Regions from separate parts of the Actinomadura rubteroloni genome, predicted to be linked through region 3. Evidence: predicted binding sites of a transcription regulator. Region 3 holds the regulator's gene; each other region holds the start of a gene.
The links. Region 3 encodes LexA, which represses DNA repair genes until DNA is damaged. Its sites were predicted from a motif close to TCGAACANNTGTTCGA; they were not measured.
Positions count from the first base shown of each region.

Region 1: the regulator LexA is predicted to act here: its motif matches at 6,650-6,665, upstream of uvrA (excinuclease ABC subunit UvrA).
Region 2: the regulator LexA is predicted to act here: its motif matches at 1,638-1,653, upstream of BTM25_RS05585 (alpha-ketoglutarate-dependent dioxygenase AlkB).

Region 1 covers NZ_MTBP01000006.1:172,571-182,894, reverse strand. The annotation lists gene BTM25_RS28875 (hypothetical protein) at 1-33, shown strand, start outside; gene BTM25_RS28870 (AAA family ATPase) at 30-902, shown strand; gene BTM25_RS30790 (vWA domain-containing protein) at 905-2,296, shown strand; gene BTM25_RS28860 (adenylate/guanylate cyclase domain-containing protein) at 2,345-3,952, shown strand; gene BTM25_RS28855 (RlpA-like double-psi beta-barrel domain-containing protein) at 3,949-4,698, opposite strand; gene BTM25_RS29875 (GPGG-motif small membrane protein) at 4,890-5,036, shown strand; gene BTM25_RS28850 (MBL fold metallo-hydrolase) at 5,117-5,782, opposite strand; gene BTM25_RS28845 (GNAT family N-acetyltransferase) at 6,014-6,610, shown strand; gene uvrA (excinuclease ABC subunit UvrA) at 6,786-9,623, shown strand; gene BTM25_RS28830 (Rieske (2Fe-2S) protein) at 9,661-10,089, shown strand; gene uvrC (excinuclease ABC subunit UvrC) at 10,169-10,324, shown strand, end outside.
Region 2 covers NZ_MTBP01000001.1:1,257,231-1,267,554, reverse strand. The annotation lists gene BTM25_RS05595 (sensor histidine kinase) at 1-513, shown strand, start outside; gene BTM25_RS05590 (hypothetical protein) at 419-1,429, opposite strand; gene BTM25_RS05585 (alpha-ketoglutarate-dependent dioxygenase AlkB) at 1,676-2,293, shown strand; gene BTM25_RS30225 ((Fe-S)-binding protein) at 2,467-3,948, opposite strand; partial or broken gene BTM25_RS30220 (FAD-binding oxidoreductase) at 4,022-5,134, opposite strand; gene BTM25_RS05575 (DUF397 domain-containing protein) at 5,462-5,656, opposite strand; gene BTM25_RS05570 (helix-turn-helix domain-containing protein) at 5,907-6,779, opposite strand; gene BTM25_RS29890 (Crp/Fnr family transcriptional regulator) at 7,510-8,979, shown strand; gene BTM25_RS05560 (sensor histidine kinase) at 9,074-10,324, opposite strand, start outside.
Region 3 covers NZ_MTBP01000004.1:21,735-32,058, forward strand. The annotation lists gene BTM25_RS24365 (cytochrome P450) at 1-817, shown strand, start outside; gene BTM25_RS24370 (long-chain-fatty-acid--CoA ligase) at 859-2,403, opposite strand; gene leuS (leucine--tRNA ligase) at 2,743-5,238, shown strand; gene lexA (transcriptional repressor LexA) at 5,406-6,095, opposite strand; gene BTM25_RS24385 (LysM peptidoglycan-binding domain-containing protein) at 6,291-6,842, shown strand; gene nrdR (transcriptional regulator NrdR) at 7,074-7,544, shown strand; gene BTM25_RS24395 (vitamin B12-dependent ribonucleotide reductase) at 7,656-10,324, shown strand, end outside.

The sequences.
Region 1 (10,324 bases), on a different contig from region 3:
AATCAGACGTACAGCAAGGCGAAGCGGAGATGACCGCGCCGGCCGCGTTCACCTCGCCCGACGACGTCGCCGCGCGGCTCGCCGCCGCCGGGTACCTCGCGGACGAGCCCGTCGCCACGACCGTGTTCCTCGCGCAGGCGCTCGGCAAGCCGCTGCTGGTCGAGGGCCCGGCGGGCACCGGCAAGACCGAGCTGGCCAAGGCGGTCGCGGCGGCGACCGGCGCCGGGCTGCTGCGGCTCCAGTGCTACGAGGGCCTGGACGAGGCCCGCGCCCTGTACGAGTTCAACTACAAGAAGCAGCTCCTCGCGATCCAGGCCGCCCCGTCGGACCGGGCCTGGCAGGAGACGCACGACGACATCTTCTCCGCCGAGTTCCTGCTGGAGCGCCCGCTGCTGGCGGCGATCCGCCGCCCGGACCCGACGGTCCTGCTCATCGACGAGGCCGACAAGGCCGACGTCGAGGTGGAGGGCCTGCTGCTGGAGGTCCTGTCGGACTACCAGGTGACGATCCCCGAACTCGGGACGATCGCCGCCGTGCGCCGCCCGTTCGTCGTCATCACCTCCAACGCGGCGCGGGAGCTGTCGGAGGCGCTGAAGCGGCGCTGCCTGTACCTGCACCTGGACTACCCGACGGCCGAGCGCGAGCGCGCGATCGTGCTGGCGCGGGTGCCGGGCATCGAGGCGTCGCTGGCCGAGCAGCTCGTCCGGACGGTCGCGGCGCTGCGCGACCTGGAGCTGAAGAAGGCGCCGTCCATCGCCGAGACGATCGACTGGGCGCGCACCCTGCTGGCCCTCGGCCTGGACGAGCTGGACGAGACCGCCGTCGCCCGCACCCTCGGCGTCGTGCTCAAGCACGTCTCCGACCAGGAGCGCGCGGCGGCGGAGCTGGGCCTGCGGGGCTGACCGTGGCGTCCCTGGTCGGCCGGCACGCGGGGTTCGTCGCGGCGCTGCGCGAGGCGGGGCTGCCGGTGTCGACGGCCGAGGGGCTGGACGCCGTCCGCGCCCTGGAGTTCCTGGACCTGATGGACCGCGAGTCCGTGCGCGCCGCGTACGCCGCGACGCTCGTCAAGAGGTCCGCGCACCGCGAGCTGTTCGACACGCTGTTCGACCTGTGGTTCCCGGCGGCGCTCGGCGACGGCGCGGGGCATGTCCCGGGCCGTCCCGGACGGCGGCTGGACGGCGAGGGCCGCCCGATCCCCGCCGCCCTGGACCCCGGCGTGCAGGCGCGCCGCCGCGAGCTGGCCGACGTGCTGCTGGACGGCGACGACGCGGCGCTGCGGGCGTTCGCGCGCGACGCCGTCGCGTCCTACGGCCGGACGCCGGGCCAGGAGTCGTGGTTCTCCTCGGGCGTGCTGCGCGCCCTGTCCCCGGACACGCTGATGGCGGGGCTGCTGAACGCCGTCCTCACCGGACGGGACCGGGGCGGGCTCGCCGAGCGGGTCGCGCGCCGCACCTTCCGCGACCGGATCGCCCGGTTCGAGCGGCTGGTGGCGGGCGAGGTCCGGCGCCGCATCGCCGAGGACACCGGCGTCGAGCGGACGGCCCGGCTGTCGGTCCGCCCGCCGCTGGAACGGCTGGACTTCGGCCGCGCGAACCGCGCCGACCTGGACCGGCTCCGCCGGGAGGTCCACCCGCTGGCCCGGCGCCTCGCCACCCGGCTGGCGCAGCGCAACCGGGCGGGCGACCGGGGGCGGCTGGACTTCCGGCGGACCGTCCGGGCGTCGCTGGCCAGCGGCGGCGTCCCGCTCACCACCCGGCACCGGCCGCGCCGCCCGCACCGGCCCGACCTCGTGATCCTCTGCGACGCCAGCGACTCGGTGTCGGCGTTCGCGCACTTCACGCTGCTGCTGACGTTCGCGCTGCGCGAGCAGTTCAGCCGGGTCCGGGCGTTCGCGTTCATCGACACCACCGACGAGATCACCAAGTTCTTCGCGCCGGGCGCGGACGTGGCCGCCGCGATGACCCGGATGGCGCGCGAGGCCGACCTGGTCTGGATCACCGGCCGCAGCAACTACGGCCACGCGATCAAGGTGTTCGAGGAGCGGTACGCCGACGCGATCGGGCCCCGGACGTCCCTGCTCGTCCTCGGCGACGCCCGCTCCAACTACGGCGAGCTGTCCCTGCCCGTCCTGGAGGCGATGGCCGGCCGGGCGCGGCACGCGTACTGGCTGAACCCCGAGCCGCGCGGCCTGTGGGACACCGGGGACTCGGCCGCGTCCCGCTACGGCGCGATCGTGCCGATGGTCGAGTGCCGCAACCTGGACCAGCTCACCTCGTTCGTCGAGGAGCTGGCCTGACGCGTGTGATGTGCGGAACATCCGATTCGACCCACTAATCTGCCGCTCATGGAGTTCGACAGGGCGCCCCGCGCGCGCCGGACGCCGTTCGCGGTGCTCTGGCGGCTCATCGACGGACGTCCCGGCGACTCGCGGACGACGATCGTCCGCCGCGCCCGGCGCCTGGTCACGATCGCCACGGGCCTGGCCAACCTCGGCGGCGCGCTGGTCGTCTTCCTGTTCACGCTCGTCGTGCCGAACCCCGACGGCGACATCCCGGCCCGGCTGGAGACGATCAACGTCTGGCTGTTCACCGTCTACGTCGCGCTGGCCGTGCCGGTCGGGCTGGTGCTCGGGGCGCGGGTGTTCCGGGGCGTCCGGCGGATCGTGGAGCGCGACGAGGGCGCGCGGCCCGGCGAGCGGTCCGCGCTGCTGTACGCGCCGCTGCGGATGATGGCCGTCCACCTGATGCTGTGGGGGATCGGCTCGGTCGGCTGGGTCGTGATCAACGCCGTCTTCTCGCCGCTGCTGGCCGCCAAGCTCGGCCTGACGAGCCTGCTCGGCGGCCTCACGACCTGCACGATCGTCTACCTGCTCACCGAACGGCTGCTGCGCCGCGCCGTCACGGCCGCGCTGCGCTCGGGGACCCCGGCGCGGACCGGGCTGCCGGGCGTGGTGGCGCGGTCGGTGCTGGCGTGGGCGCTCGGGACGGCGGTGCCGATCCTCGGGCTCGTCGCGCTCGCCGTCGGCTCGATCGTCTTCGCGAAGGTGACGCTGCGGGACTTCGCGGTCGCCGCCCTCGTCCTCGGCGGGACCGCGCTCGTCGTCGGGTTCGCCGTCACCTACGGCGCCGCGCACGCCATCGCCGATCCGGTGGAGTCGGTGCGGTTCGGGCTCGCGCGCATCGAACGCGGCGACCTGGACGTGGAGGTGCCCGTCTACGACGCCAGCGAGGTCGGACTGCTCCAGGCCGGGTTCAACCACATGGCGGCGGGCCTGCGCGAGCACGAACGTTTGCAAGACCTCTTCGGACGGCAGGTAGGCCCGGACGTCGCCCGCGTCGCGCTCGAACGCGGCATCGACCTCGGCGGCGAGACGCGCCGGGTCGCGGTGCTGTTCGTGGACATCATCGGCTCGACGCGGCTGGCCGCCGACCGGCCGCCGAGCGAGGTCGTCGCGCTGCTCAACGCGTTCTTCGGCGTCGTCGTGGAGGTCGTCGGACGGCACGGCGGCTGGATCAACAAGTTCGAGGGCGACGCGGCGCTGGCGATCTTCGGCGCCCCGCTGGACCTGGACGGCGCGCCCGCCCGCGCCCTCGCGGCCGGCCGCGAGCTGGCCGCCCGGCTGCGCGCCGAGGTACCGGGCGTGTCGGCGGCCGTCGGGGTCTCGGCGGGCGAGGCCGTCGCCGGGCACATCGGCGCGGAGGAGCGGTTCGAGTACACCGTCATCGGCGACCCGGTGAACGAGGCGGCGCGGCTCACCGACCTCGCCAAGTCGACGCCCGCGCTCGTGCTGGCGGCCGGGACGGTCGTGGCCGAGGCCGGCGACCCCGAGGCCGCGCACTGGGAACTCGGCGACGAGGTCGTGCTGCGCGGCCGGACCGAGCCCACCCGGCTCGCCGCGCCCGTCCCCGCGCCCGCCGCCGAGGCCGCGACGGCGGACGCGGCCGGGCGCTAGCCCGCGGCGAGCGACGCGCCGGTCAGCGTCGTCGCGAACGCGGCGAAGCCGGGGCCGGTCTCCTCGCCCACGTAGACGTCCGCGTGGTGCTGCCCGCCGTAGCCCGGACGGAACAGGTCCGTCACCGTGAAGGTCGCCCGCCGGAACGCCGCGCAGACGTCCGCCGGGACGGCCCGGCCCGCGTCGTCCCGGCCGCAGTCGGTGATCAGGAACCGCTGCCCCCGCGCGAGGACGGACCGGTCGGCCGCCGCCGTCTTCCACGGGACGAGCGGACGCGCCCTCGAGTCGCGCGTGGAGTCGTCCAGCCACCACCCGACGCTGTGCGACCAGTTGAGGTAGCGGCCCTTGTTCGCCCCGGACGTGAGCCGTCCGGCGCCCTCCATCTGGACGACCGCGAGGAAGTCTTCGGGGTAGGAGCCGAGTGGCGTCCGCCCGTGCGAGCAGTGCAGCTCGGGGCAGCCCTTGACGGCCTTCGGCCTGCCGTGGTGCACCGACTCCACGGCCGTGTAGTACGTGGTGATCTTCCAGCTCCTCGGCGCGCCGAGCGGCTTGCCGGGCCGGGCGTCCGCCGCGTTCTCGGGCGTCGCGGAAGGCACAGGCGTCACGGGCGGCGAACTCGACGGCGCGGTGGCGACGGGCGGCGGCGCGGCCTCCTGGACGGACGCGTCCGACCGGGCGCCGCAGCCCGCGAGGGCGCCCAGCAGGGCGAGACCGCCGACGACCGCGCCCGGACCCCGCACCCGCATGGAACCCCCGCCTTCCGGACGTGCCGGACGCACGCCGCCCGCGACCCTACGCCGCGGGCCGCCCGCACGTCTGCCCGGAGCCAGGGGAATCTGTCCGTTCGGTCCGTGAACCGCCGCTGCGAAACAGGCCTTGACCAGGGCTTTTGCCCTAGGTCTGTTTGATCCTTTTCCTAACGGGGACTCGTTGCCGCATGGCATTCATTCTGTGGCTCATCGCCGTCATCCTGGTCGTCGGGGGCATCTACGTGATCCTCGCCCGGCGCGAACTGCTCTGGGGCATCGTCCTCATCGTCGTGGGCCTGCTCGTCGGCCCGGGAGGCGTCAGCATCTTCCACTGACCCCGGCGCCCTCGCGGCGCCGCCTCCGCGAACGGCCCGCGTGCACCGCCGCACGCGGGCCGCGCGCCGTCGGGGGACCGTCACCAGCCCCGCGCGCGCCACTCCGGCAGCGACGGCCGCTCCCGGCCGAGCGTGGAGTCCTTGCCGTGGCCCGGATAGAACCAGGTCGCGTCGGGGAGGCGGTCGAACACGCGCTCCTCGACGTCCGCGAGCAGCCGCGCGAACCGCGTCGGGTCGCCCCAGGTGTTCCCGACCCCGCCGGGGAACAGGCTGTCCCCGGTGAACAGGTGCGGGTGCCCGGACGACGACCCGTCCGCGTCGTACAGCAGCGCGATCGACCCCGGCGTGTGGCCGCGCAGGTGGATCACCTCCAGCGTCACCGCGCCGAACGTGAACGTGTCGCCGTCCTCGACCGGCGCCGTCACCGGGACGGGCAACGGCTCGGCGTCGAACGGGTGCGCGGTGACCGGCGCGCCCGTCGCCGCGACCACCTCCGCGAGCGCCTCCCAGTGGTCCTGGTGGCGGTGCGTCGTGACGATCCGCGCGAGCGGCCCCCCGCCGAGCAGGCCGAGCAGCCGGGACGCCTCGTTGGCCGCGTCGATGAGGAGCTGCTCGCCCGTCGCGGCGCACCGCAGCAGGTAGGCGTTGTTGTCGTACGGACCGACCGCGGCCTTGGTGATCGTCAGGCCGGGCAGCTCGCGGACGCCGGGCGCGCCGCCGACCGCGACGTCTCCGGTGTAGGTCATCGTCCCTCCCGTCGAGGTCCCGTGGCGGACAGCGCCCATCCTCGCGCATCGCCCGCGCCGCCGCGTCCCCGGCTGCGTCCCGTTCGCGGCGTACGGTGCGGAAAATCACGCGCGTCCGGTGCCCGAGCGGAAGAGAGCGTTCCAGCGGTGTGAGAGATCGTTCCCCGGGAAGTGCGGTGGGACCGCCGTTAATGGGTCGCGACTCGGGAGGCCGCTGTGCACGATGGGGGAATGGACGCCGCACCGCTCACCGACCGGCCGCCCGAACGGATCGTGCTGGACGACCTCGTCGTGCGCCGCTGGCGGCCGTCCGACGCCGGCGCCCTCGACCAGGCCGTCAAGGAGTCCTTCGCCGAACTGCACGAGTGGATGGCCTGGGCGGCGGACCTGCCGGCCGAGGCCGACCACGCGGCCTACCTCGCCGAGCGGGACCGCCTCTGGGCCGACGGGACGGAGTTCGCCTACGGGATCTTCGCGGCGGGCGGCGACCGGGACGGCGCTCCGGTGCTCGGTGGCACGGTCCTGCACGTCCGCCCGCCCGTGACGTGTGAGATCGGTTACTGGGTCCACTCCGCCTACACCGGCCGGGGCATCGCGACCCGGGTCGCGGCGGCGCTGGTCCGGGCGGCGTTCGCCGACCCCGGCGTCGAGCGCGTCGAGATCCGGTGCGACGCGGCCAACGACTCCAGCGCCTCGGTCGCGCGCCGGCTCGGGTTCCTGCTCGAACGGACGGTCGAGCGTCCGCCCGCGGCCCCCGGCGACACCGGCCGCGACCTGTGCTGGCTGCTCACCCCCGACGACCTGCGGGAGGGCCGGGCGCGGCTGTGACGGGACGAGCCCCGCGCCCGTTCCGGTGGCAAGTGGTGTTCGAACACGTGTACGGTCGAAATGAAGCGGCCGATGCCGCTGTTAGCTATGGCGGGGGAGTCTCTCCTCGCCGCCGTGAACGGGACGCGCGCCGACGCGCCGTCGGCGCCCCACCAGAGAACCGGAAGCCACCGCCGTGCATGACCGACTCATCGTGCGTGGAGCACGCGAGCACAACCTGAAGGACGTCTCGCTCGACCTGCCGCGGGACGCCATGATCGTGTTCACCGGGCTCTCCGGCTCCGGGAAGTCGAGTCTGGCGTTCGACACGATCTTCGCCGAGGGGCAGCGCCGGTACGTCGAGTCGCTGTCGGCCTACGCCCGGCAGTTCCTCGGCCAGATGGACAAGCCGGACGTCGACTTCATCGAGGGCCTGTCCCCGGCCGTGTCGATCGACCAGAAGTCCACGAGCAAGAACCCCCGGTCGACCGTCGGGACGATCACCGAGGTCTACGACTACCTGCGCCTGCTCTACGCGCGCATCGGGCACCCGCACTGCCCGGTGTGCGCCCGTCCGATCAGCCGCCAGGCCCCGCAGCAGATCGTGGACCGTGTGCTGGAGCTCGGCGAGGGCACCCGCTTCCAGGTGCTCGCGCCGGTGATCCGGGGCCGCAAGGGCGAGTACCTGGAGCTGTTCCGGGAGCTGCAGTCCAAGGGCTACTCGCGGGCGATCGTGGACGGCGCGACCGTCCGGCTGGACGAGCCCCCGACGCTCAAGAAGCAGGAGAAGCACGACATCTCGGTCGTGGTGGACCGGCTGTCGGTCAAGGAGTCCGCGCGCCAGCGCCTCGCCGACTCGGTGGAGACCGCGCTCGGCCTGTCCGGCGGCACGATCGTCCTCGACTTCGTGGACCTCGCCGAGGACGACGAGAACCGCACCCGGATGTACTCCGAGCACCTCTACTGCCCCTACGACGACCTGTCGTTCGACGAGCTGGAGCCGCGCTCCTTCTCCTTCAACTCGCCCTACGGCGCCTGCCCCGACTGCACCGGCCTCGGCACCCGCATGGAGGTGGACCCGGAGCTGGTCGTCCCCGACCCCGAGCTGTCCCTCGCCGACGGGGCCGTCCAGCCGTGGTCGGGCGGGCACGTCAGCGACTACTTCCTGCGGCTGCTGGCGGCCCTCGGCGACGCGCTCGGCTTCGACCTCGGGACGCCCTGGCACAAGCTGCCGCTCAAGGCGCGCCGGGCCGTCCTGAACGGGCACGAGACGCAGGTGCACGTCCGCTACAAGAACCGGTACGGCCGCACCCGGTCGTACTACACCGCGTTCGAGGGCGTGATCCCCTACATCCAGCGCCGCCACTCCGAGTCCGAGAGCGACTCCAGCCGGGAGAAGTTCGAGGGCTACATGCGGGAGATCCCGTGCCCGACGTGCGAGGGGGCCAGGCTCAAGCCGTACGTCCTCGCCGTCACGATGGGCGGCCGGTCGATCGCCGAGATCGCCGGGATGCCGATCGGGGAGTGCGCGAAGTTCCTGCTGTCGCTGGAGCTGAACGAGCGCGAGAAGCACATCGCCGAGCGCGTGCTGAAGGAGATCAACGCGCGCCTCGGCTTCCTGCTGGACGTCGGCCTGGACTACCTCACGCTCGACCGCGCGTCCGCGACGCTGGCGGGCGGCGAGGCGCAGCGCATCCGCCTCGCGACCCAGATCGGCTCCGGGCTGGTCGGCGTCCTGTACGTGCTGGACGAGCCGTCGATCGGCCTGCACCAGCGCGACAACCACCGGCTCCTGGAGACGCTGCTGCGGCTGCGGGACATGGGCAACACGCTCATCGTCGTCGAGCACGACGAGGACACCATCGCCGCCGCCGACTGGATCGTGGACATCGGCCCCCGCGCGGGCGAGCACGGCGGCGAGGTCGTCGTGTCCGGCACGGTGGAGGACCTGCGCGCCAGCGAGCGGTCCCTGACCGGCGCGTACCTGTCGGGCCGCCGGACGATCGAGAGGCCCGAGGTCCGCCGCCCGCGCCAGAAGGGCCGCGAGATCACGGTCAAGGGCGCGCAGCAGAACAACCTGCGCAACGTGGACGTGTCGTTCCCGCTCGGCGTGCTCACGGCCGTGACCGGCGTGTCGGGCTCGGGCAAGTCGACGCTGGTCAACGACATCCTCTACAACTCGCTGGCCAAGCAGCTCAACGGCGCCCGGACCGTCCCGGGCAAGCACCGCCGCGTCACCGGGATCGACCAGCTCGACAAGGTCGTCCACGTCGACCAGTCGCCGATCGGCCGCACCCCGCGCTCCAACCCGGCGACCTACACCGGCGTGTTCGACCACGTCCGCAAGCTGTTCGCGCAGACGACCGAGGCCAAGGTGCGCGGCTACCAGCCGGGCCGGTTCTCGTTCAACGTCAAGGGCGGCCGGTGCGAGAACTGCTCCGGCGACGGCACGATCAAGATCGAGATGAACTTCCTGCCGGACGTCTACGTGCCGTGCGAGGTGTGCCACGGGGCGCGCTACAACCGCGAGACGCTGGAGGTCCACTACAAGGGGAAGACGATCTCCGAGGTCCTCGACATGCCGATCGAGGAGGCGGCGGTGTTCTTCGAGCCGATCACCGCGATCCACCGGCACCTGAAGACGCTGAACGACGTCGGGCTCGGGTACGTCCGGCTCGGGCAGCCCGCGCCGACGCTGTCGGGCGGCGAGGCGCAGCGCGTGAAGCTGGCCGCCGAACTGCAGAAGCGCTCGACCGGACGCACCATCTACGTCCTGGACGAGCCGACGACCGGCCTGCACTTCGAGGACATCCGCAAGCTGCTCGGCGTGCTGAACGGCCTGGTGGACAAGGGCAACACCGTCCTCGTCATCGAGCACAACCTGGACGTGATCAAGACGGCGGACTGGATCGTCGACATGGGCCCCGAGGGCGGCTCGCGCGGCGGCACCGTCGTCGCGACCGGCACCCCGGAGGACGTCGCCCGCGTCGAGGCCAGCCACACCGGCCAGTTCCTCGCCAAGATGGGCCTCTGATCCCGTTCCGCGCCCCGCGTGCAGGATCATGTGTCCCATGAACGACGATGTGACGGCCGGGACACCGGCGACGCGGCGGACGGTGCTGTGCGGCGCCGGGGCGTTCGGCGCGGCGGCGGTGCTGGCGGGCTGCGGCCCTAGCGACGACAAGCCCGCCAAGTCCGCGACCGAACTGCGCGGGACCGAGATCGCGAAGACCGCCGAGGTCCCGGTCGGCGGCGGGGTGATCAACCAGCAGGCGAAGCTGGTGGTCACCCAGCCGACGGCCGGGACCTACAAGGCGTTCGACGCGACGTGCACCCACCAGGGCTGCCTCACCGACAAGGTGACGGGCGGGGCGATCCACTGCCCGTGCCACGGCAGCGAGTTCAAGATCGCCGACGGGTCGGTGCAGCACGGGCCGGCGAACCGGCCGCTGAAGGAGTACCCGGTGCAGGTCAAGGGCGACGCCATCGTCGTCGCCTGAGCGCGGAGTCCGGCGGGCCGCTCCCCGGCGGCCCGCCGGGGAGCCGCGATTGTCGGCGGCGCCGACTACGCTTGCGAGCGTGGCAGATCCGGCGACCTACCGACCCGCACCGGGATCCATCCCCGAGGATCCCGGCGTCTACCGCTTCCGCGACGCGGGCGGGCGGGTCGTCTACGTGGGCAAGGCCAAGAGCCTGCGGTCCCGCCTGAACTCCTACTTCGCCGACTTCGCGGGC
Region 2 (10,324 bases), on a different contig from region 3:
GCCCGCGGTGAGCTGCTGGACCCGCGCAGCCTCGCCGCCGTCGATCTGCCCGATCTCGTCGAGGCGTCGGTCGAGGACGCGCGCCGCCGTCACCACGGCGCTTCGATCACCGTCGACGTCCCGGACGCCGGGACGGTGCGCGGCTGGCCCGAGGGGCTCCGGATGATCCTGGACAACCTGATCGACAACGCGGCCGTCCACGGCGTCGGCGCGGACGGCCGAGCAGCGATCGAGGTCACGTTGACCGAATCGCCGGAGGGGTTGGCGCTGCGCGTCCGCGACCACGGGCCGGGCGTTCCCGAGCCCGCCCGGCGGACGGTCTTCGACCGGTTCCGGCGGCGGCCCGGCAGTCCGGGGTCGGGACTCGGCCTGACGCTCGTGGCGCAGCAGGTCGGGCTGCACGGCGGGACGATCGCCGTCACCGCGCCGCCGGACGGCCCGGGGGCCGTGTTCGACGTCCGTCTTCCGCGTTCACCGGAGCCCGGCGGCGATCCGGCGTCGTGGCTGCGCTGACGCCGCGTTCTCCCGGCGCGGACGTGCGGGCGTAGGCGAAGGCCGCGACGGCCATGCCGAGGCCCCACAGCAGGTAGCCGGGGACGGCGATCCAGAAGAACGTCTCGGGCAGGTCCAGGCCGTCGCCGGGCGGGAACGGATTGCGGCCGCGCAGGCGCTCCCCGACCATCTGGACCGTCATCACGCCGAAGTACACGACGAGCCCGGCGGAGATCGCCGCTCCGGGCCACAGCACGAGCGGGCGCGGCACGCGCCGTCCGGCCGCGCCCGGCACCCGGCGCGGCCACACCCGGCCGAAGCGGTGGACGAGCGCGGCGGGCAGCAGCGTCCCGCCGAGCAGGAACCCGGCCTCGAACAGCGCCGCCGAGACGCCCGACGCCAGCGGCGTCTCGTCGAATCCCACCCACGCCTGCGCGCCGATCCGGGTGAGGCATCCCCCCATCGCCGCGTACGCCGCGACGTACGCCCAGCCCGGCGTGCGTTCCAGCGGTGCGAGCAGACGGCGGCCCGGCCTGGTGCGGCGCTGGTAGAGCAGCGTCGTCCGCGCCACGAGCACCGCCGCGGCCGCGCACGCCGCCCGGCTCAGCGCGCCGACCGGGTAGAACGCGATGCCGAGGCCCGGCAGGACGCCCCCGACGACGTCGAGCAGCAGCATCGCGGCGGCCCCCGCCAGCGCCGCCGCCGTCCCCCAGCCCGCGGCGACCACGAGCGGACGCGGCAGCCGCGTGCCCGTCGCCGCGACCGCCAGCGCCGCCGCGAGGCACAGCGCCACCGAGCCCCAGCCGCTGATCGTGACCAGGTCCGGCCCGACCGGCGACATCCGGCCGGGGAAGTGCCCCGCGTTCCAGTACACGCGGACGCCGCCGTAGAAAACCGCCCCGACCAGCGCCGCACCGGCCGTTCTCGTCACCGCCATGGCGCCCACGATGCCCGCCGGGCAAGGCTTTGAGCCTCCCCCGCACGTCGTGTCCGTTTCCCTCTCCCGGGGGAATCTTGACAGCGGCACCCCCGTCATCTTCGATCGACGGGACGGGTCATGACCGGGTGTTCATCCGGCCCGTCCCCTCGGCACCGCGGTGCCCTCCCCCGTGGGGCACCGGGTGTCGCACGGGCACCGCCGCGAATCGAACACATGTTTGACTCGGTGGGTAGCCTGGGGTCTATGTTCCAAGCGTCACTTCTGGATGCCGATGAGGTCGGTGTCGGGTCTCTGGGCTCGTCGGTGCGGCGCGTCCCGCTGACCGACGGCGCCTGGATCGACCTGCGGCCGGGCTGGATCAGCGGCGCCGACGCGCTCTTCCAGCGGCTGGTGGAGACCGTTCCGTGGCGGGACGAACAACGCCGCATGTACGACCGGGTCGTCGCGGTGCCGCGTCGTCTCGCCTTCTACCGCGCGGGCGCGCCGCTGCCCGACCCTGCGCTCGCCGAGATGAAGCGGCTGCTGGACGAGCACTACGCCGAGGAGTTGGGCGAGCCTTTCGCCACGGCCGGGCTGTGCCTCTACCGCGACCATCGCGACAGCGTGTCCTGGCACGGCGACCGGTACGGCCGGGGGCGCCATGAGGACGTGATGGTCGCGATCGTCTCGCTCGGGACGCCGCGTCCACTGCTGCTGCGCCCCCGGTCGGGCGGCCCCGCGCGCCGGTACGAACCGGGCCACGGCGACCTGCTGGTGATGGGCGGAAGCTGCCAGCGGACCTGGGAGCACGCGATCCCGAAGAGCGCCCGTCCGCTCGGCCCCCGCGTGAGCATCCAGTTCCGTCCGGCCAACGTCAGTTGACCGAGGCGAGCGGAAAATACAGCCGGCCGGGGGCCGAGGGGTCGTCGGCGGCTCCCGGCCGGCGGCTGTGGCACCGTCGATGACGGGCCGCGCTCACATACTGACGGGCCGCGTTCGCGGGCGTCCGGCGCTTGACGGAATCTGACCGAGGAGACGCCCGGCCCGGCGATTGTTCACCGATCGGGCAGCGCGCCGCGCAGAACCTCGGCGAGGTGCAGGGCGCGACGCGGCGTTCCCTGGGCGATCTGGGTGCGGCAGGAGAAGCCGTCGGCGAGGACGAGCGCGCCGTCCGCCGCCGTGCGGACCTTCGGGTACAGCTCCCGCTCGGCGCACGCCTGCGAGACGTCCCAGTGGCCCGGCTCGAAGCCGAAGTTCCCGGCGAGCCCGCAGCAGCCGGAACCGATGACGTCCGGACGGACGCCGAGGCGTTCGAACACGGCCAGGTCCGGCGCGTACGTCCCCTTCGCCTCCTGGTGGCAGTGGACCTGCGCGACAGCGGACGCGTCCAGCTCGGTGAACGGCCAGTCTCCGTCATGACCGGCGACGATCTCCGCCAGGGTCGTGACGAGCCCGCCGAGCGCGGCGGCGCGCGGGTCGTCCGGAAGCAGTTCGCGGGCCTCGTCCCGGAGCATCACCGTGCAGGACGGCTCCAGGCCGACGATCGGCAGACCGGCGTCCAACGCCGGGCCGAGGACGTCGAGCGTGTGCCGCAGCACGCGCCGCGTCACCCCGAGCTGCCCGGTGGAGTGCCAGGTCAGCCCGCAGCAGACGCGTCCGGGCGGCACCAGCACCCGGTGTCCGAGCGCTTCCAGGACCTCGACGGCCGCGCGTCCCACTCCGGGCTCGATGTGGTCGGTGAAGGTGTCCGGCCACAGGACGACCGGACGTCCCGCGCCGGCCGCCGGACGTTCGCGGAACCAGCTCCGGAACGTCCGCGGCGCGAAGCGGATCATCTCGCGGCGCGGCTCGACGCCGGCCAGCCGCTTCGCCACGGCCGCGACCGGACGCCGGGCGAGCAGCGCGCCCGCCCCCGGCACGGCCGTCGCGACCCGCGCCCAGACCGGCAGCCAGCCCATCGAGTAGTGCGCGAGCGGACGGACCCGTCCCGCGTGGTGGCGATGCAGGAACTCCGCCTTGTACGTCGCCATGTCCACGTTGACCGGGCAGTCGCTCGCGCACGCCTTGCAGGACAGGCAGAGGTCGAGCGCGTCCCGGGCCTCCTCCGACCGCCAGCCGTCCGGCAGCGTCTCGCCGCGCAGCAGTTCGGCGAGGACGCGGGCGCGGCCGCGCGTGGAGTGGACCTCGTCGCGGGTGGCCTTGAACGACGGGCACATCGCGCCTCCGCGCAGGTCGCGGCACGATCCGACGCCGACGCAGCGGTGGACGGCCGCCGCGAACGAACCGCCGTCGCGGGTCAGGGCGTGCGCGGGCGAGATCGGCAGCGCGTCCCGGCCCGGCCCGGGGCGCAGGCCCGCGTCGAGCGGTTCCGGGTTCGTGATGACGCCCGGGTTGAACCGGTCGTCCGGGTCGAAGACGTGCTTGAACGCCGCGAACGCCCGCAGCAGTTCCGGCGAGTACATCGTCGGCAGCAGTTCCGAGCGCGCCCGCCCGTCGCCGTGCTCGCCCGAGACCGTCCCGCCGTGCGCCGCGACGATCGTCCGCCGCCGCCGCCATGAACGCCCGGTACCGCGCGACGCCCGGCGCGTCGCCGAGCGCGAAGTCGAGCCGCAGATGCAGGCAGCCCTCGCCGAAGTGGCCGTACGGGACGCCCCGCAGCCGGTGCTCGCGCATCAGCGCGTACAGGTCGCGCAGGTAGTCGGCGAGCCGGTCCGGCGGGACGGCCGAGTCCTCCCAGCCGGGCCATGCCTCGCCGCCGTCCGGCAGCCGGGTCACGATGCCGGCGCCCGCCTCGCGGATCCACCAGAGTGCCCGCGTCCGCGCCGGATCGTCCACGACGACCGCCGTCATGCCGGACGCCTCGGCGCGGACGCGCGCCGCGATCGCCTCCGCCGCCTCGCGCGCCTCCGCGGCCGTGTCGCCGCCCGCCTCGCAGTACAGCCAGCCACCGCCCGGCGGCAGGTCCGCGCCCGCTCCGCTCCGGCCCGGCTGGCTCCGCAACGCCGTGAGCAGGTCGGACGCCATGCCTTCGACCGTCAACGCTCCCGCGCGGACGGCGACGGGAGCGAGCGCGGCGGCGGCGAAGACGTCGGGGAAGCCGAGCACCGCGAGCGCCCGCGCTTTCGGGGCCGCGACGAGCTTGACGGTCGCCTCGGTGACGAAACCGAGCGTCCCCTCGGCGCCGACTAGCGCCTTCGCGACGTCGAACCCGTTCTCGGGGAGAAGGTGGTGCAGACCGTAGCCCGCGACCTGGCGGCTGAACCGGCCGAGTTCGGTGCGCAGCGGGCCGAGGTGGGCGTCGCGGAGCCGGATCAGCTCCGCGTCGGTGCGCGCGTCGCCGCTCGTGCCGCGCCGGGCGTGGAGCTCGCGGCCGTCGGCGAGCATCAGCCGGACGGACTCGACGTTCGCCGCCGTCACGCCCCAGGCCACGCTGTGCGATCCGCACGCGTTGTTGCCGATCATTCCGCCGAGCGTGCAGCGGGAATGGCTCGACGGGTCGGGGCCGAAGGTCAGGCGGTGGCGTCCGGCGGCGGCGCGCAGGTCGTCCAGGACGGCGCCGGGCCGCACCACCGTCGTCCGGGCCTCCGGGTCCACGGACCGGACGGCGTCGAGATGCCGCGAGACGTCCACGACGATGCCGGAACCGATCGCGTTCCCGGCGATGGACGTGCCGCCGCCGCGCGGCGTGACGGGCAGCCCTTCGTCCGCGGCGAGCGCGAGCACTGCGGCCAGGTCACCGGCGTCGCGCGGTTCGGCCACGGCGGCGGGGAGCCTGCGGTAGAGGGACGCGTCGGAGGTGTACGCGGCCCGGGTCGTGAGGTCGGTCCGCAGGACGCCGGGCAGCGCCGCCGCGAGCCGGGTCGCGAGATCGTCCACGCGTCCAGGGTAGGCGCCGGCCGTCCGGCCGGATCGCGCGCGCCGGGGGTCCGGAACGTACCGGGACCCCCGGTCGTCCGTGCGGCGGGAGGCTTATCGACCCGGAACCGTCACCGCGGACCGAAGACGGCCGGACGAGCCGGAGCACCAGCCGTACCGGCCCCGGTCACGCGGTCACGCACCGCGAAGGGACCGCAGCAGATCACGCCACTGCGGGACGGAAACCTCAAGAACTCCACCGAGGACATTCCGTGAATCACGCACCAAAACCGAAGCCTCGCACCGCGCGGCCTCGACGCAATCATTTTCATCGCTCCAGGTGGACTTGCGCCAAGCGAGCCTGGAAACGTCCTTGCTCTGTTCGACCATCCGGCGACCCTCCATCCGTCGATGGCGGGCTGGCCCCGCCCGACGCGGCGACCGAGTGACCAACATCCACAAGGTCGGATTCAGGCAGGGCGCAGCAAACCACGACCTTGTGGATGATTTCTCGTCCACGAGTGTAGGCGGTCGAGGTTCTCCCGCCTATGGCCCACCACAAGATCAGTTCGTCGCTATGCGGCCGAGCGGCTTTTGGGCTGGTCGGGGCTCCCACCTCCTCGCGGGCCGAGTGTCGCGGTCAGGCCATGAGCTGGTCGGCCGCCTCGCGCAGCAGCGCGACGGAACGCTCGGCGGAGAGCGACAGTTCGAGGAGTTCCTCGAAAGCGTCCCGGTAGTTGGCGACCCGGTCCTCGTCGCCGACGAACAGGGCGCTCGCCGCCCGGCCGCCCTCCAGATAGAGGACGTCGCTCAGACTGGAATCGAACTCCATGAGCGTGAACGTGCTCTCCACGCCCTTGTGCGAGCCGATCGAGAAGGGGATGACGCGGACGGTCAGCCGATCGTCGGACTCCACCTCGTCGGCGATCTTCCGGAGCTGCCGCGGCATGATCCCCGGGTCGACCATGATGCCGACATGGCGGCGGATCGTCGCCTCGTCGAGCACGAAGTACCGGCGCGGCGGGTTCTCGCGGTCGGCCATGTGGCGCTGCCGTTCCATCCGCATCTTGACGACCGTGCCGACCCGCACCGGGCCGACGACTCCGGCCGCGATCACCTCGGCGTACTCGGGCGTCTGGAGCAATCCGGGAATGATCGACCCCTGGAAGTGCCGGATGACCGCGGCCCCCGCCTCGTATCCGACCAAGTTGATGTAGCTCTCCGAGAAATCCCCCCGGAAGGGGGCCCACCATGCCGGCTCCCGTGCCCCCCGGGCCAGGGACTGCAGCTTTTCCTGTCTGCTTTCGGACGTCACGTCGTACTTGAGGAGCAGCGCCTGGAGATCGGTGCGCGAGACCGCGTTCCTGCCCCCCTCGATGCGGATGATCTTCGAGGTGCTCCAGTCGAGTTCGTGCGCGACCTGCTCCTGCGTGAGCCCCTTCTCCTTGCGGAGCTGGACGAGTTCCGTGCGCAGCTGCGCGCTCTGGACCACAGGCCCCTGGTCAGTCGCCATTGTGGATCGTTACTCCAGGTAGTGGAAGGACGCCGCGATGCCAACTGGTCGACTGCCACCTGGCGCCGTGCGTGCTGTCGGGGTTGAGGGCGTCACTCCGGCAGGTGCGGCGGTGCGCGATCACGGACCGGCGGCTCGAACGCTCGGAACCACGACGGTGAACGCATGGTTTAAACCTCGCAGTGAGCTGGGTAGCCGACGTCCATGAAGGAGAATGACACCTAGCAGATTAGCATCCGACAGACTGCCTGGGCACAGTTTGACATGCTACTGTGAGGGTCATACTGGAGAAGCCCAGGCCGTCCGGTAACTCGAACCGGCCGGATAGGAGTACCGAAGACGATCAACCCCCCGAACCACACCCCGCGCCACATGCGAAAGAGCCGCCCCCCGTCCCTCCTCGATCACCGATTTCACGGTCCGGCGGATCAAGGAATGGGCGGAGGACGGCTCCTGCGGAGGCCGAGGACGCGTTTTCACCCGGCTGCGGAAAGTACGGCGAGCGTCATCGCCGGAACCTCGCTGACCGGGAAAAACGCGGCCTGCGGACTCACCAAGTCTAACCGCGCCCACGCGGAACAGGCCATAGGTGATGTGTCGCCGATTCCGGCGCCCCCTCCCGGACGCCCGGGGACCAGCGGACGGAGGGAACGGACGGCGGCCGTTTCGAGACAGGGGTTCTCGACATGAACAATGACTTTCACACCGTCCCACCGGCGCGGAGATCCCGGTGGTGACGTCGGAGCGCCCGCGGCGGGGCGTGACACCGCCGCCGGACGACCGGGCCGTCGAGCCGACGTTCTGGGACGCGCTCACCGCCCAGGAGCGGCACGAGCTGTCCAGCCTGTCCGATCACGTCGACATGCCCGCCGACCGCGTCCTCTGGGAGGAGGGCGCGCTCGCCGACCACGCGCTCGTCATCCTCAGGGGCAGCGTCCGCGTGTGGGTGGAACGTGACGGATGCCGCCGGACCCTCGCCGTCAGGGGCGCGGGCAGCCTCATCGGGGAACGTGCCGAGCTGGGGCGGCGCACCCGGTCCGCGGGCGTCGTCACCCTGGAGCAGGTGCGGATGCTGCGGGTTCCAGCGGGTCTGTTCGCGGCGTTCCTGTCCGTCCACGCGCGGCTGCACGGCGTGCTGGAACGGCAGATGTACGCGCGGCTCGGCGAGAACGCGCCCGGACGGCTCACCCGGGTCCGGCTGACGATCCAGCACCCCGGCGGCGTCGCGCTGCCCGACTCCGGCGACGACGTGCACGTCGCGACGCGTCCGATCCCGGGGCTTCCGGCGGCCAACCGGCTCGGCGACGAGTGCGTCGCGGGCGCCGGGCACAGCTCGACTTGGCCGCTCGCGTTGCCGGACCTGGTCGAGGACGACACGGACGGCGAGCCGACCCGCCCCTACCCGGCACCGCGCGACGGGTGGCGGCTCGGCGACCACTACGACCCGAACACGCCGTCCGACACCGGTCCGCACGCCGCGCCGCCCGCCCCCGCGCCGGCCGACGACGGCGTGGTCCCCGGTCTGACCGCGCGGTACGCCGTGGTCGAGGCCGGAGCCGGACCGTCCGCGCTGGACGGCGGCGCGGCGCCGCGGCCGATGGCCGACCCGTCGGGCTGGGCCGGGCGCATGTGCGCGATCCTGTTCACCGACGTCGCCGGGTTCAGCGGCCCGCACCGCACCGACGAGGACCGCTACCACGTGCGGCACATCATGTACGACATGCTGCGCGCGGGCTTCACGGCGTCGGGCGTCCCGTGGGCGGCCTGCTACCACGAGGACCGGGGCGACGGCGCGTTCATCGTCGTCCCGGCGGAGATCCCGCCGCGCGCCCTGGTCAGCCCGCTGCTGCCGCTGCTGGCGGACGCGCTGCGCCGCCACAACCACCGGTCCAGCGCCGCGTTCACCGTCCAGCTCCGGGTGGCGATGAACATCGGCCAGGTCTACCCCGACGCCGAGGGCATGTCCGGGCTCGCGATCATCCGGACCGCGCGGATGCTCGACGCCCCGGTGCTCAAGAAGCAGATGGCCGGCACCGGCGCCGACCTCGGCTTCATCACGTCCGAGTTCGTCTACGACGCGATCCTCGCCGAGGGCGGCGGGCCGTGGTTCCAGCGCGTCCCCGTCCGGGTCAAGGAGTCGAAGATGACCGCGTGGATGCGGCTGTGGGGCGCGTCCACCGGGGCCGGCGACCGGGTCTGACCCGCCCGGCCGGCGCGGGGCGAGAGGGGAGCGCCCGCGCCGCCGCTCATCCCGGGCCGCCCGCCCGTCGCGCGGAGCGGACCCGCAGGCGCCCTCAGGGCCGCGCCGCCTTCGGGAGGCGCAGGACGAAACGGGCGCCCTTCGGGCTGTCCTCGATCCGGAGCGTCCCGCCGTGGGCGCGTGCGATCTGCAGTGCGATCGGCAGGCCGAGGCCCGTCCCGTTGGCGTCCTTCTCCCGCGACGCCTTGAGCCGCGCGAACCGCTCGAACACGACCTCGCGGTTCTTCTCCGCGATGCCGTCCCCGTCGTCCTGGACCTCCAGCACGGCGGTGTCGCCCTCGGCGCGCACCCGGACCTCGATGCGCGACTCGGCGTGCCGTTCGGCGTTGTCGAGGAGGTTCGTCAGCAGCCGGGACAGCCGCAGCCGCTCGCCGCGCACCGTCACGTCCATCGCCAGGTGCGGGACGACCTCCTTGGTGCGCTCGGCCCGGCCGAGTTCGATCGAGACCAGCGCGGCGAGGTCCACGACCTCCCGGTTCGGGCCGTTGCCCGCGTCGAGCCGCGCGAGTTCGAGCAGGTCGGTGACGATCGCCTGGAGCCGTTCGAGGCTGTTGAGGACGCCGTGCGCGACCTCCACCCAGTCCATCTCGTCGGGGGCGAGCAGCGCCTCCTCGATCTGGGTCCGCGCCGCCGTGATCGGGCTGCGCAGGTCGTGCGACGCGTCGGAGGTGAAGCGCCGCTGCTTCTCCAGCGCGCCGTCGAGCCGGTCCAGGGTGGCGTTGACGGTCTCGGCGAGCAGCCGGATCTCGTCGTGGTTGTGCGGGACGGGCACGCGCCGTCCCGACGACTTAGCGGTGATCTCGGCGAGTTCGGTGCGGATCGCGCCGACCGGGGCGAGCGTCCGGTTGACGGTGCGCCAGGTGAGGAAGGCCGTCGCGCCGACGATGATCATCGCGATGCCGAGGGCGAGCAGCGGGATCCGTGGACGCACGTACCAGGGGGTCAGCAGGTGGGCGACGTAGACCGTCCACGTGTCGCCGGCGTGCCGGACGCGGAACGCCACCACCTCGACGCAGCCGTGGATCCCCACCGGCGAGCACAGGCGACGGGCCGTGTAGACCTCGCCGGCGCGCGGCGCGAACGACGCGATGCGCGGCGCGCCCCGGATGAGGCCGCCGGACGCGGCGACGCGCCCACCCGCGTCCACGACCTGGAACAGCGCGGGCGGGAGGCGTCCGGACGCGAGCGCGGCCAGATGGTCCTGCTCGACCTCGGACTGGATGCGCAGCGCGGCCACGACGGCACGCTCGTGCCGCCGGTCCTCGTCGTGCTGCCGGGCCGTCGC
Region 3 (10,324 bases):
CTTCGTGGCGGACGTCGCGGCCCGCCTCCCGCTGACGATCGTCTGCGACCTCATGGGCATCGGCGCCGAGCACCACGCGGCGGTGCTGGCGGCGTCCAACACGATCCTGGCGGGCAACGACGCGGAGTTCATCCCGCTCGGCGAGCCCGACCGGATCGTGGTGGCGCTGCTGGACGCGGCGCAGACGCTCAAGGCCATCGTGGAGGACCTGGCGGCGCGCCGCCGCGCCGAGCCCGCCGACGACCTGACGTCCGCGCTGGTCAACGCCAACATCGACGGCGAGTCGCTGACCGACCAGGAGCTGGGCTCGTTCTTCATCCTGCTCGTCGTGGCGGGCAACGAGACGACGCGCAACGCCATCGCGCACGGCCTGGACCTGTTCACCCAACATCCCGAGCAGCGGGAACTGCTGCTGGCGGACTTCGAGGGACGGATCGGCGGGGCCGTGGAGGAGATCGTCCGGTACGTCTCGCCGGTGATCTGGATGCGCCGCACCGCGACCCGCGACACGACGCTGAACGGCCACGACGTCGCCGCGGGCGACAAGCTGGTGCTCTACTACTGGTCGGCGAACCGGGACGAGTCGGTCTTCCCCGAGCCCGAGCGGTTCGACATCCTGCGCGACACGTCCGGGCATGTCGGCTTCGGCGGTCCCGGCCCACACTTCTGCCTCGGCGCGCACCTGGCCCGCCGCGAGGTCTCCGTGCTGTTCCGCGAGCTGTTCGGGCGCCTGCCGGACGTCCGCGCCACGGGCGCGCCGGACCGGCTGGAGTCGGCCTTCGTCAACGGCATCAAGCGGCTGCCGTACACCGGCTGAGCGGCCCGGGGACCGCGCCGTCGTCCCCGGACCGCGGCGGATCAGCGCAGCGCGCGCTTGAGGATCTTGCCGGTGGCGGTCATCGGCAGCTCGTCGCGGAACTCCACGATGCGCGGGTACTTGTAGTTGGCGAACTGCTCCTTGCCCCAGGCGATCAGCTCGTCCTCGGTGACGGTCGCGCCGGGCGTGCGGATCACGTACGCCTTGATCTCCTCGCCGTGCGACTCGTGCGGGACGCCGACGACCGCGGCGAGGGAGACGTCCGGATGCGTCATCAGGACCTCCTCCAGCTCGCGCGGGTACACGTTGAAGCCGCCCCGGATGATCATGTCCTTCGAGCGGTCGATGATGTAGTAGTAGCCGTCCTCGTCGCGGCGGGCGACGTCGCCGGTGCGGAACCAGCCGTCGCGGATCGCGCCCGCGGTGGCCTCGGGACGGTTGTAGTAGCCCTTCATGATGTTGTGGCCGCGGATGGCGATCTCGCCGGGGCCCTCGCCCTCGATCGTCTTCCACTCGTCGTCGATGAGCTTCATCTCCACGCCCCAGATCGGCAGGCCGATCGAGCCGGGCCGCTGCTCGCGGTCGGGCCGGTTGAAGGACGCGACCGGGGACGTCTCCGACAGCCCGTAGCCCTCCAGGATGCTCACGTCGAACTTGGCCTTGATCCCCTTGAGGACCTCCATCGGCAGCGCCGACCCGCCCGACGACGCGACGCGCAGGTTGTCGCGGATCGTCGCCACGTCCTCGGGGGAGGTGTCGTCGGTCAGCAGCGCCCAGTACATCGTCGGGACGCCCGCGAAGACGTTCACCTTCTCCTTCACCATCAGCGCGACGGCCTGCTTGGCGTCGAACCGGGGCAGCAGGACGAGCGTCCCGCGCCGGAACAGGCCGACGTTCATCATGCAGGTCTGCCCGAAGATGTGGAAAAGCGGCAGCGCGACGAGCAGCGTGTCGTGCAGCGTCTTCTCGAACAGGCTGTCGGAGACGATCGCGTTCATCAGCAGGTTGCCGTGCGTCAGCTCGGCGCCCTTGGGCTGCCCGGTGGTGCCGCTCGTGTAGAGGACGACGGCGGTGTCGTTGGCGTCGGTCTGGACGGCCTCGAACGTCCCGGGCTGCCCGCCGATCGCGGCGAGGAACGGCTCGGCGCCCTCGATCGGGGACGCGGTCGCGGTCGGGTCGGCGGGCATCAGGAAGAAGTGCTCGCAGGCGTCGGTCTCCTGGAAGCCGGCGAACCCGGCCTCGCCGAGCGGGAGCTGCGGCGTCCCCTCGAAGCAGAAGAACGCCTTCGCCTCGGAGTCGGCGAGGTGGTAGGCGATCTCGCGCGGCTTCAGCAGGACGTTCAGCGGCACGACCACCACCCCGGCCTTGAGCGCCCCGAAGTACACCATCGGGAAGTACGGCACGTTGGGCGACGCCAGGGCGATCTTGTCGCCGGGCCGCAGGCCGCGCGCCGCCAGCAGGTTCGCCACCTGGTTCGCGACCGTGTCCAGCAGCGCGTACGAAAGCCGTGTGTCGCCGAGGACGACCGCGTCCCGGTCGGGCGTCTCGCGGGCCGCGTCTTCGAGAAGGACGGAGAGATTGAGCATGGCACTCCTCGTACCGGGTGGTGTCACCAGGCGGTTACTACTGGCGAGTGTACGAACCGTAGTGCTCATCCTGATACATAAGTTGCGGCCGACGCCATATGTGGTGCTTGCTTGACATCAAGGTTGTGACCATCCGGTCGGTTCGGTGGCCGTTATCGACCGCGCGACGGCCTTGCCCCTGCGCTAGTCTTGTTGTATGCGGACCACGGCCCTCCTTCTTCGACCGCCGCGCTGAGCCCTACCCGGCGAGCGCGGCGACCCCTCCTGTGCGAGGGGTTCTTTCATGTCAGGGCATGTCCGTGCAGGCCCCTCAACGACCGGAACCAGTGGAGCAGCGACGTGAGCAGCGACGAGACCTCGCGCAACGACCAGGCGGCCGACGGGTACGACCCGCGGGCCGTCCAGGACAAGTGGCGGGACCGCTGGGCGCGGCTCGCGCCCCACCGGGCGGGCGGCCCGGACGACCCGCGCGAGCGCCGCTATGCCCTGGACATGTTCCCCTACCCGTCCGGTGACCTGCACATGGGCCATGCCGAGGCGTTCGCGATCGGGGACGTGTCCGCCCGCTACTGGACGCAGCGCGGGTACAACGTCCTGCACCCCATCGGCTGGGACTCCTTCGGCCTGCCCGCCGAGAACGCCGCGATCAAGCGCGACTCCCACCCCGCCGAGTGGACGTACGCCAACATCGAGACCCAGGCCGAGTCGTTCCGGCGCTACGCCCCGTCCTTCGACTGGACGCGGCGCCTGCACACCTCCGACCCCGAGTACTACCGTTGGACGCAGTGGCTGTTCCTGCGCTTCTACGAGCGCGGGCTGGCCTACCGCAAGGGCGGGCAGGTCAACTGGTGCCCCAACGACCAGACCGTCCTGGCCAACGAGCAGGTCGTCGGCGGCCACTGCGAGCGCTGCGGCGCGCTGGTGGAGCGGCGCGTCCTGACCCAGTGGTACTTCAAGATCACCGACTACGCCGACCGGCTGCTGGACGACATGGACCAGCTCGAAGGCGGCTGGCCCGAGCGCGTCCTGCTGATGCAGCGCAACTGGATCGGCCGCTCCACCGGCGCGGACGTGGACTTCGTCATCGAGGGCCGCGCCGAGCCCGTCACCGTCTACACGACGCGTCCGGACACGCTGCACGGCGCGACGTTCATGGTCGTCGCGGCCGACGCGCCGCTGGCCGAGCAGGTCGTCGCGCCCGAGCAGCGCGCCGCGTTCGAGGCCTACCGCGAGGAGGTGTCGCGCGAGAGCGAGATCGAGCGGCTGTCCACCGAGCGCGAGAAGACCGGCGTGTTCCTCGGCCGGTACGCGGTGAACCCGGTGAACGGCGAGCGGATCCCGGTGTGGGCGTCGGACTACGTCCTGGCCGAGTACGGGCACGGCGCGATCATGGCGGTGCCCGCGCACGACCAGCGCGACCTGGACTTCGCGCTGAAGTTCGGGCTGCCGGTCCGCGTCGTCGTGGACACCGGCGCGCCCGACCCCGCGGCGACCGGCGTCGCCACGCCCGGCGAGGGCACGCTGGTCAACTCCGGGCCGGTGGACGGCCTGGGCAAGGCCGACGCCATCGCCCGGACGGTCGAGCTGCTGGCCGAGCGCGGCACCGGACGCGCCGCCGTCAACTTCCGGCTGCGCGACTGGCTGGTCTCGCGGCAGCGGTTCTGGGGCTGCCCGATCCCGATCGTGCACTGCCCGGCGTGCGGCGAGGTGCCCGTCCCCGAGGACGAGCTGCCCGTGCGGCTGCCCGACGACCTGCGCGGCTCGGACCTGGCGCCCAAGGGGACGTCCCCGCTGGCCGCCGCCGAGCAGTGGGTCAACGTCGACTGCCCGAAGTGCGGGGGCGCCGCCAAGCGCGACTCCGACACGATGGACACCTTCGTGGACTCGTCCTGGTACTACTTCCGGTACTGCTCGCCGGACTACACCGACGGGCCGTTCGACGTCGAGGCCGTCCGCCGCTGGATGCCCGTCGACCGCTACACCGGCGGCGTCGAGCACGCGATCCTGCACCTGCTGTACAGCCGGTTCTTCACCAAGGTCCTGTACGACATGGGCCTGGTGGACTTCACCGAGCCGTTCAAGCAGTTGCTCAACCAGGGGCAGGTCGTCAACGGCGGCAAGGCGATGTCCAAGTCGCTGGGCAACGGCGTCGACCTGGGCGAGCAGATCGGCGAGTACGGCGTGGACGTCGTCCGGCTGGCGATGCTGTTCGCCGGCCCGCCCGAGGACGACATCGACTGGGCCGACGTGTCCCCGCAGGGCATGGCGAAGTTCCTGTCGCGCGTGCACCGCGTCGCGTCCGAGGTCGCGTCCGCGCCCGGCGCCGACCCCGCCGCCGGGGACCGCGAGCTGCGCCGCGTCACGCACCGGACGATCGAGGAGGTCACCGGGCTGGTCGAGGCCACCCGGTTCAACGTCGCGATCGCCCGGCTGATGGAGCTGGTCTCGGCCGCCCGGCGCGCGATCGACTCCGGGCCCGGCGCCGCCGACCCGGCCGTCCGCGAGGCCGCCGAGACCGTCGCCGTCCTGCTGTCGCTGTTCGCGCCCTACACGGCCGAGGAGGCGTGGGAGCGGCTGGGCCGCACCGCGCCCGTCGTGACGGCCGGCTGGCCCGCGGTGGACCCGGCGCTGCTCGTCCAGGAGTCGGTGACGTGCGTCGTGCAGGTCGCGGGCAAGGTCCGGGACCGGCTGGACGTGGCGCCCGGCATCGACGCGGGCGAGCTGGAGGCGCTCGCGCTGGCGTCCGAGCGGGTCGTGGAGGCCCTGGCCGGAGCGGAGATCGCCAAGGTGATCGTCCGCGCGCCCAAGATCGTGAACATCGTGCCGCGCCGCTGAGCACGCGCGAAAGCCCCGTCCGGGACGTCCGGGCGGGGCTTTCGCGTGTCCGTGCTCGGGGACGGAATCACGGGGCCGTTCGGGGCCGTCGCACTGGACGGTTTGTCAATGCGGGAAAGATTTCGGTCCGCCGGACGGGAACGCCGTGGTATGTCAGGATTCTCCCGTCACATCTTGCGGAGAACCGCGACCACACGTCCCAGAACCGACGCTTCGTCACCCGGAATCGGGTCATACGCCGGGTTCTGCGGCATCAACCAGATATGGCCGTCCCTGTGCTTCAGCGTCTTCACGGTGGCCTCGCCGTCGATCATCGCGGCGACGATGTCGCCCTGCTCCGCGACCGGCTGCTGCCGGACGACCACCCAGTCGCCGTCGGCGATGGCCGCGTCGATCATCGAGTCGCCGGTGACCTTGAGCAGGAAGTGCGTGCCCTCGCCGACGAGCTGCTTGGGCAGCGTGAAGACGTCCTCGACGGCCTCCTCGGCGAGGATCGGGCCGCCCGCCGCGATCCGGCCGACGAGCGGCACGTACGCGGGCGCGGGCCGCGTCCCGGCCGGCTCGGCGCCGTCGACGTCCTCGGCGGTGCGCACCGGCGTCGCGCCCGGCACCCGCACCTCGACCGCGCGCGGACGGTTCGGGTCGCGCCGCAGGTAGCCCTTGCGCTGGAGGGTGCGGAGCTGGTGGGACACGCTGGAGGTGCTCGTCAGGCCGACGGCCTCCCCGATCTCGCGCATCGACGGCGGGTAGCCGCGCCGCTGGACCGAGTCGCGGATGACCTCGAGGACCATGCGCTGCCGCTGGGTCAGCCCGCTTCCCTCGCCGGAACCGTCGGGCAGCTCCCGGGCCTTGCTCATCGCTCGTCGCCTCCAGGCGGTCGGATCCGTCACTCCTCGTCCAGGGAACGCTACCGCCTCCACGACCGATGATCAAACAATTGTTCGAAGAAGATGCTCGCCTTCCCCCACTGCCGTGCGATAGAACATCGTACACACGTTCGATCGAAAATGCATTCGAAACGTCGGGTGCGGACCGGTCGCGGAGGGGCAGAGATGGGTGATTCGCTCCAGCGGGGACAGGTGGCGGTGTGCGGCGGCGGCCTCGTCGCCGGGCACGAGGAGCGCGGTGCTCCCGAGGACGGCGCGCGGCGGGGGTTCCCGCGCCGCCGGGGGCATCTGCGACTGATCATCGGCGGGCGCGGCGAACCGCTGGCGGACGTCCCGGCGTTCGTGGCGCCCCGCGTCGTGCGCCGGGCCGAGGCGCGGGCCGTGAGCCGGCCGGAGGGGCGGCCGGGGCTGCGGCTGACGCGGCGCGGACGGATCGTCGTCGGCGTCCTCGCGGCGGGGGTCGCGCTGGCCGTGCTGTGGCCCGTCGCCGGCGCGCTGCACGCCGGGACGCCGCCGAGCCCGCGGCCCCGGCCCGTCCGGGACGCCGCCCGCACCGCGACGGTCGTCGTGGGCGAGCGCGACACGCTCTGGGACATCGCCGTCCGGGCGGACCCGCACGGCGACCCGGGCGCGACCGTCCGGCGGATCCGCGACCTCAACGGGATGTCGGGGTCGATCGTCCAGCCCGGGAGCAGGTTGCGGGTCCCCGCCCGCTGACCCGCGCGGCGGGAGTAAGTTGCTGCGCCGGCGCGACACGCCGGAATGGTGCGCGCGAGGTCCGATGTGATCAGGGTCTACGCGCGGGACGCCAGGTCAGAGTTGCGTAGCGTGCGTCGGCGCCCTACGGTTGACCACAACATCTAGTAGTCGACGCGGTATCATTAACCACAGATTGTGGTCGTGTGACGTCCGTGTGACGCGGCCTTGCGTCAGGGGAGAGGAAGACACGTGCACTGCCCGTTCTGCCGCAACCCCGACACCAAGGTCATCGACAGCCGCTCCGCCGACGACGGGGCCGCCATCCGGCGGCGCCGCTCGTGCCCGGAGTGCGGCAAGCGGTTCACGACCCAGGAGAACGTGCTCCTCATGGTGGCCAAGCGCAGCGGCGTCACCGAGCCCTTCTCCCGGGAGAAGATCATCGCGGGGGTGCGCCGGGCCTGCCAGGGGCGGCCCGTCGGCGAGGACGCGCTGGCCCAGCTCGGCCAGCGGGTCGAGGAGGCGCTCCGGGGGACCGGCTCGGCCGAGATCCCCTCGCACCAGGTGGGCCTGGCGATCCTCGGGCCGCTCGGCGAACTCGACGAGGTCGCCTACCTGCGCTTCGCGTCCGTCTACCGGTCCTTCGAGTCCCTGGACGACTTCGCCCGGGAGATCGAGGACCTGCGCGGGCGCACTCCTGGAGAACACGCGCCGCCCCGGTGAGCGGCGGATCGGCACAACAGCACTGAGAACGGACAGCCCGGGGACGCCATCGTCCTCCGGGTTCAATCGTCCTGGACAGGACCCGGCGGGAGGGTCCGGAGGGGGAAGCCCATGACCGAGACGGTGAGCGGATCGTCGGCCCGGCGCGGCAAGGGAGGCCGCAAGGGCCTCAAGGTCGAGCGGATCTTCACGACGGAGGGCGTGCATCCGTACGACGAGATCCGCTGGGAGCGGCGCGACGTCGTCATGACCAACTGGCGCGACGGCTCGGTCAACTTCGAGCAGCGCGGCGTCGAGTTCCCCGACTTCTGGTCGCTGAACGCGGTCAACATCGTCACGTCGAAGTACTTCCGCGGCGCCGTCGGCACGGCCGCGCGCGAGTGGAGCCTGAAGCAGCTCATCGACCGCGTCGTCCGTGCCTACGTGGACACGGGCCTCGCGGAGGGCTACTTCGCGTCCTCGGCCGACGCCGAGATCTTCGAGCACGAGCTGACCTACGCCCTGGCCCACCAGCTCTTCAGCTTCAACTCTCCCGTCTGGTTCAACGTCGGCACCAAGTCCCCGCAGCAGGTCTCGGCGTGTTTCATCCTGTCGGTGGACGACACGATGGAGTCGATCCTCGACTGGTACAAGGAGGAGGGGATCATCTTCAAGGGCGGGTCGGGCGCCGGACTCAACCTGTCGCGGATCCGCTCGTCCAAGGAACTGCTGTCGTCCGGCGGGACGGCGAGCGGGCCGGTGTCGTTCATGCGCGGCGCGGACGCGTCCGCCGGGACGATCAAGTCGGGCGGCGCGACCCGCCGGGCCGCCAAGATGGTCGTGCTGGACGTGGACCACCCCGACGTGGCCGAGTTCATCGAGACCAAGGCGCGCGAGGAGGACAAGATCCGCGCGCTGCGCGACGCCGGGTTCGACATGGACCTCGGCGGCCGGGACATCGCGAGCGTCCAGTACCAGAACGCCAACAACTCGGTGCGCGTGTCCGACGAGTTCATGCGCGCGGTCGAGGAGGACGGCGAGTTCGGGCTGCGGTCGCGGCTGAGCGGCGAGGTCATCGAGAAGGTCCGCGCCAAGGACCTGTTCCGGCTGATGGCCAAGGCGGCGTGGGGGTGCGCCGACCCGGGCATCCAGTACGACGACACGATCAACGACTGGCACACCAACCCCGAGACCGGCCGCATCACCGCGAGCAACCCGTGCTCGGAGTACATGTCGCTGGACAACTCGTCCTGCAACCTCGCGAGCATCAACCTGCTGAAGTTCCTCGGCGCGGGCAACGTGTTCGACGTCGAGCGGTTCGCCAAGCTCACCGAGCTGATCATCACGGCGATGGACATCTCGATCACGTTCGCCGACTTCCCGACCGAGAAGATCGCGCGGACGACGCGGGACTACCGGCAGCTCGGCATCGGCTACGCCAACCTCGGCGCGCTGCTCATGGCGAGCGGGCACGCCTACGACTCCGAGGGCGGGCGGTCGCTCGCCGCCGCGATCACGTCGCTGATGACGGGCGTCGCCTACCGGCGGTCGGCGGAGCTGGCGGGGATCGTCGGCCCGTACGAGGGGTACGCGCGCAACGCCGACGCCCACAAGCGGGTCATGCGCAAGCACGCCGCCGCCAACGACGACCTGCGGACGCTGGACGCGGTGGACCGCGCCGTCCACAAGGCCGCCACCCGCCAGTGGGCCGAGTGCCTGAAGCTCGGCGAGCGCAACGGCTACCGCAACGCGCAGGCGTCGCTGCTCGCGCCGACCGGCACCATCGGCCTGATGATGGACTGCGACACCACCGGCATCGAGCCCGACCTCGCGCTGATGAAGTTCAAGAAGCTCGTCGGCGGCGGGTCCATGCAGATCGTCAACCAGACGGTGCCGCGCGCCCTCACCCAGCTCGGCTACCAGCAGGAGCAGATCGAGGCGATCGTCGAGTACATCGCCGAGAACGGGCACGTCGTGGACGCGCCGGGGCTGCGTCCCGAGCACTACGAGGTGTTCGACTGCGCGATGGGCGAGCGGGCGATCAGCCCGATGGGGCACGTCCGGATGATGGCGGCGGTGCAGGCGTTCCTGTCCGGGGCGATCTCCAAGACCGTCAACATGCCGGAGCAGGCGACGATCGAGGACATCGAGCGCGTCTACTTCGAGGGCTGGAAGCTCGGCCTGAAGGCGCTCGCGATCTACCGCGACAACTGCAAGGTGGGCCAGCCGCTGTCGGCGGCGGGCAAGAAGGAGACCGCCGCTCCCGCGGCCGTGGCCGAGCCGGCCGAGGTGCGGCCCGTCCGCAAGCGGCTGCCCAAGCAGCGTCCGGCGACCGTGACGCGGTTCTCGGTGGCGGGCGCCGAGGGCTACATGACGGCGTCGTCCTACCCCGACGACGGGCTCGGCGAGGTCTTCCTCAAGCTCGGCAAGCAGGGGTCGACGCTCGCGGGCGTCATGGACGCCTTCTCGATGGCGATCTCCATCAGCCTCCAGTACGGCGTGCCGCTGGAGACGTGGGTGGAGAAGTTCACGAACATGCGGTTCGAGCCGGCCGGGATGACCGACGACCCCGACATCCGCATGGCGACGTCGGTGATGGACTACATCTTCCGCCGGCTGGCGCTGGACAACATGCCGTACGAGCAGCGCGCCGAACTCGGCATCTTCACCGCCGAGGAGCGCGCGCGGCAGGCCAGCGGCGAGGACCCGGCCGCGCTGCGCGCCGAGGACCACGACGCGCTGGCGCAGTCGGCGGAGATCACCCGTCCGGCGCCGTCGCCCGCCGTCGCCGCGCCGCCCGC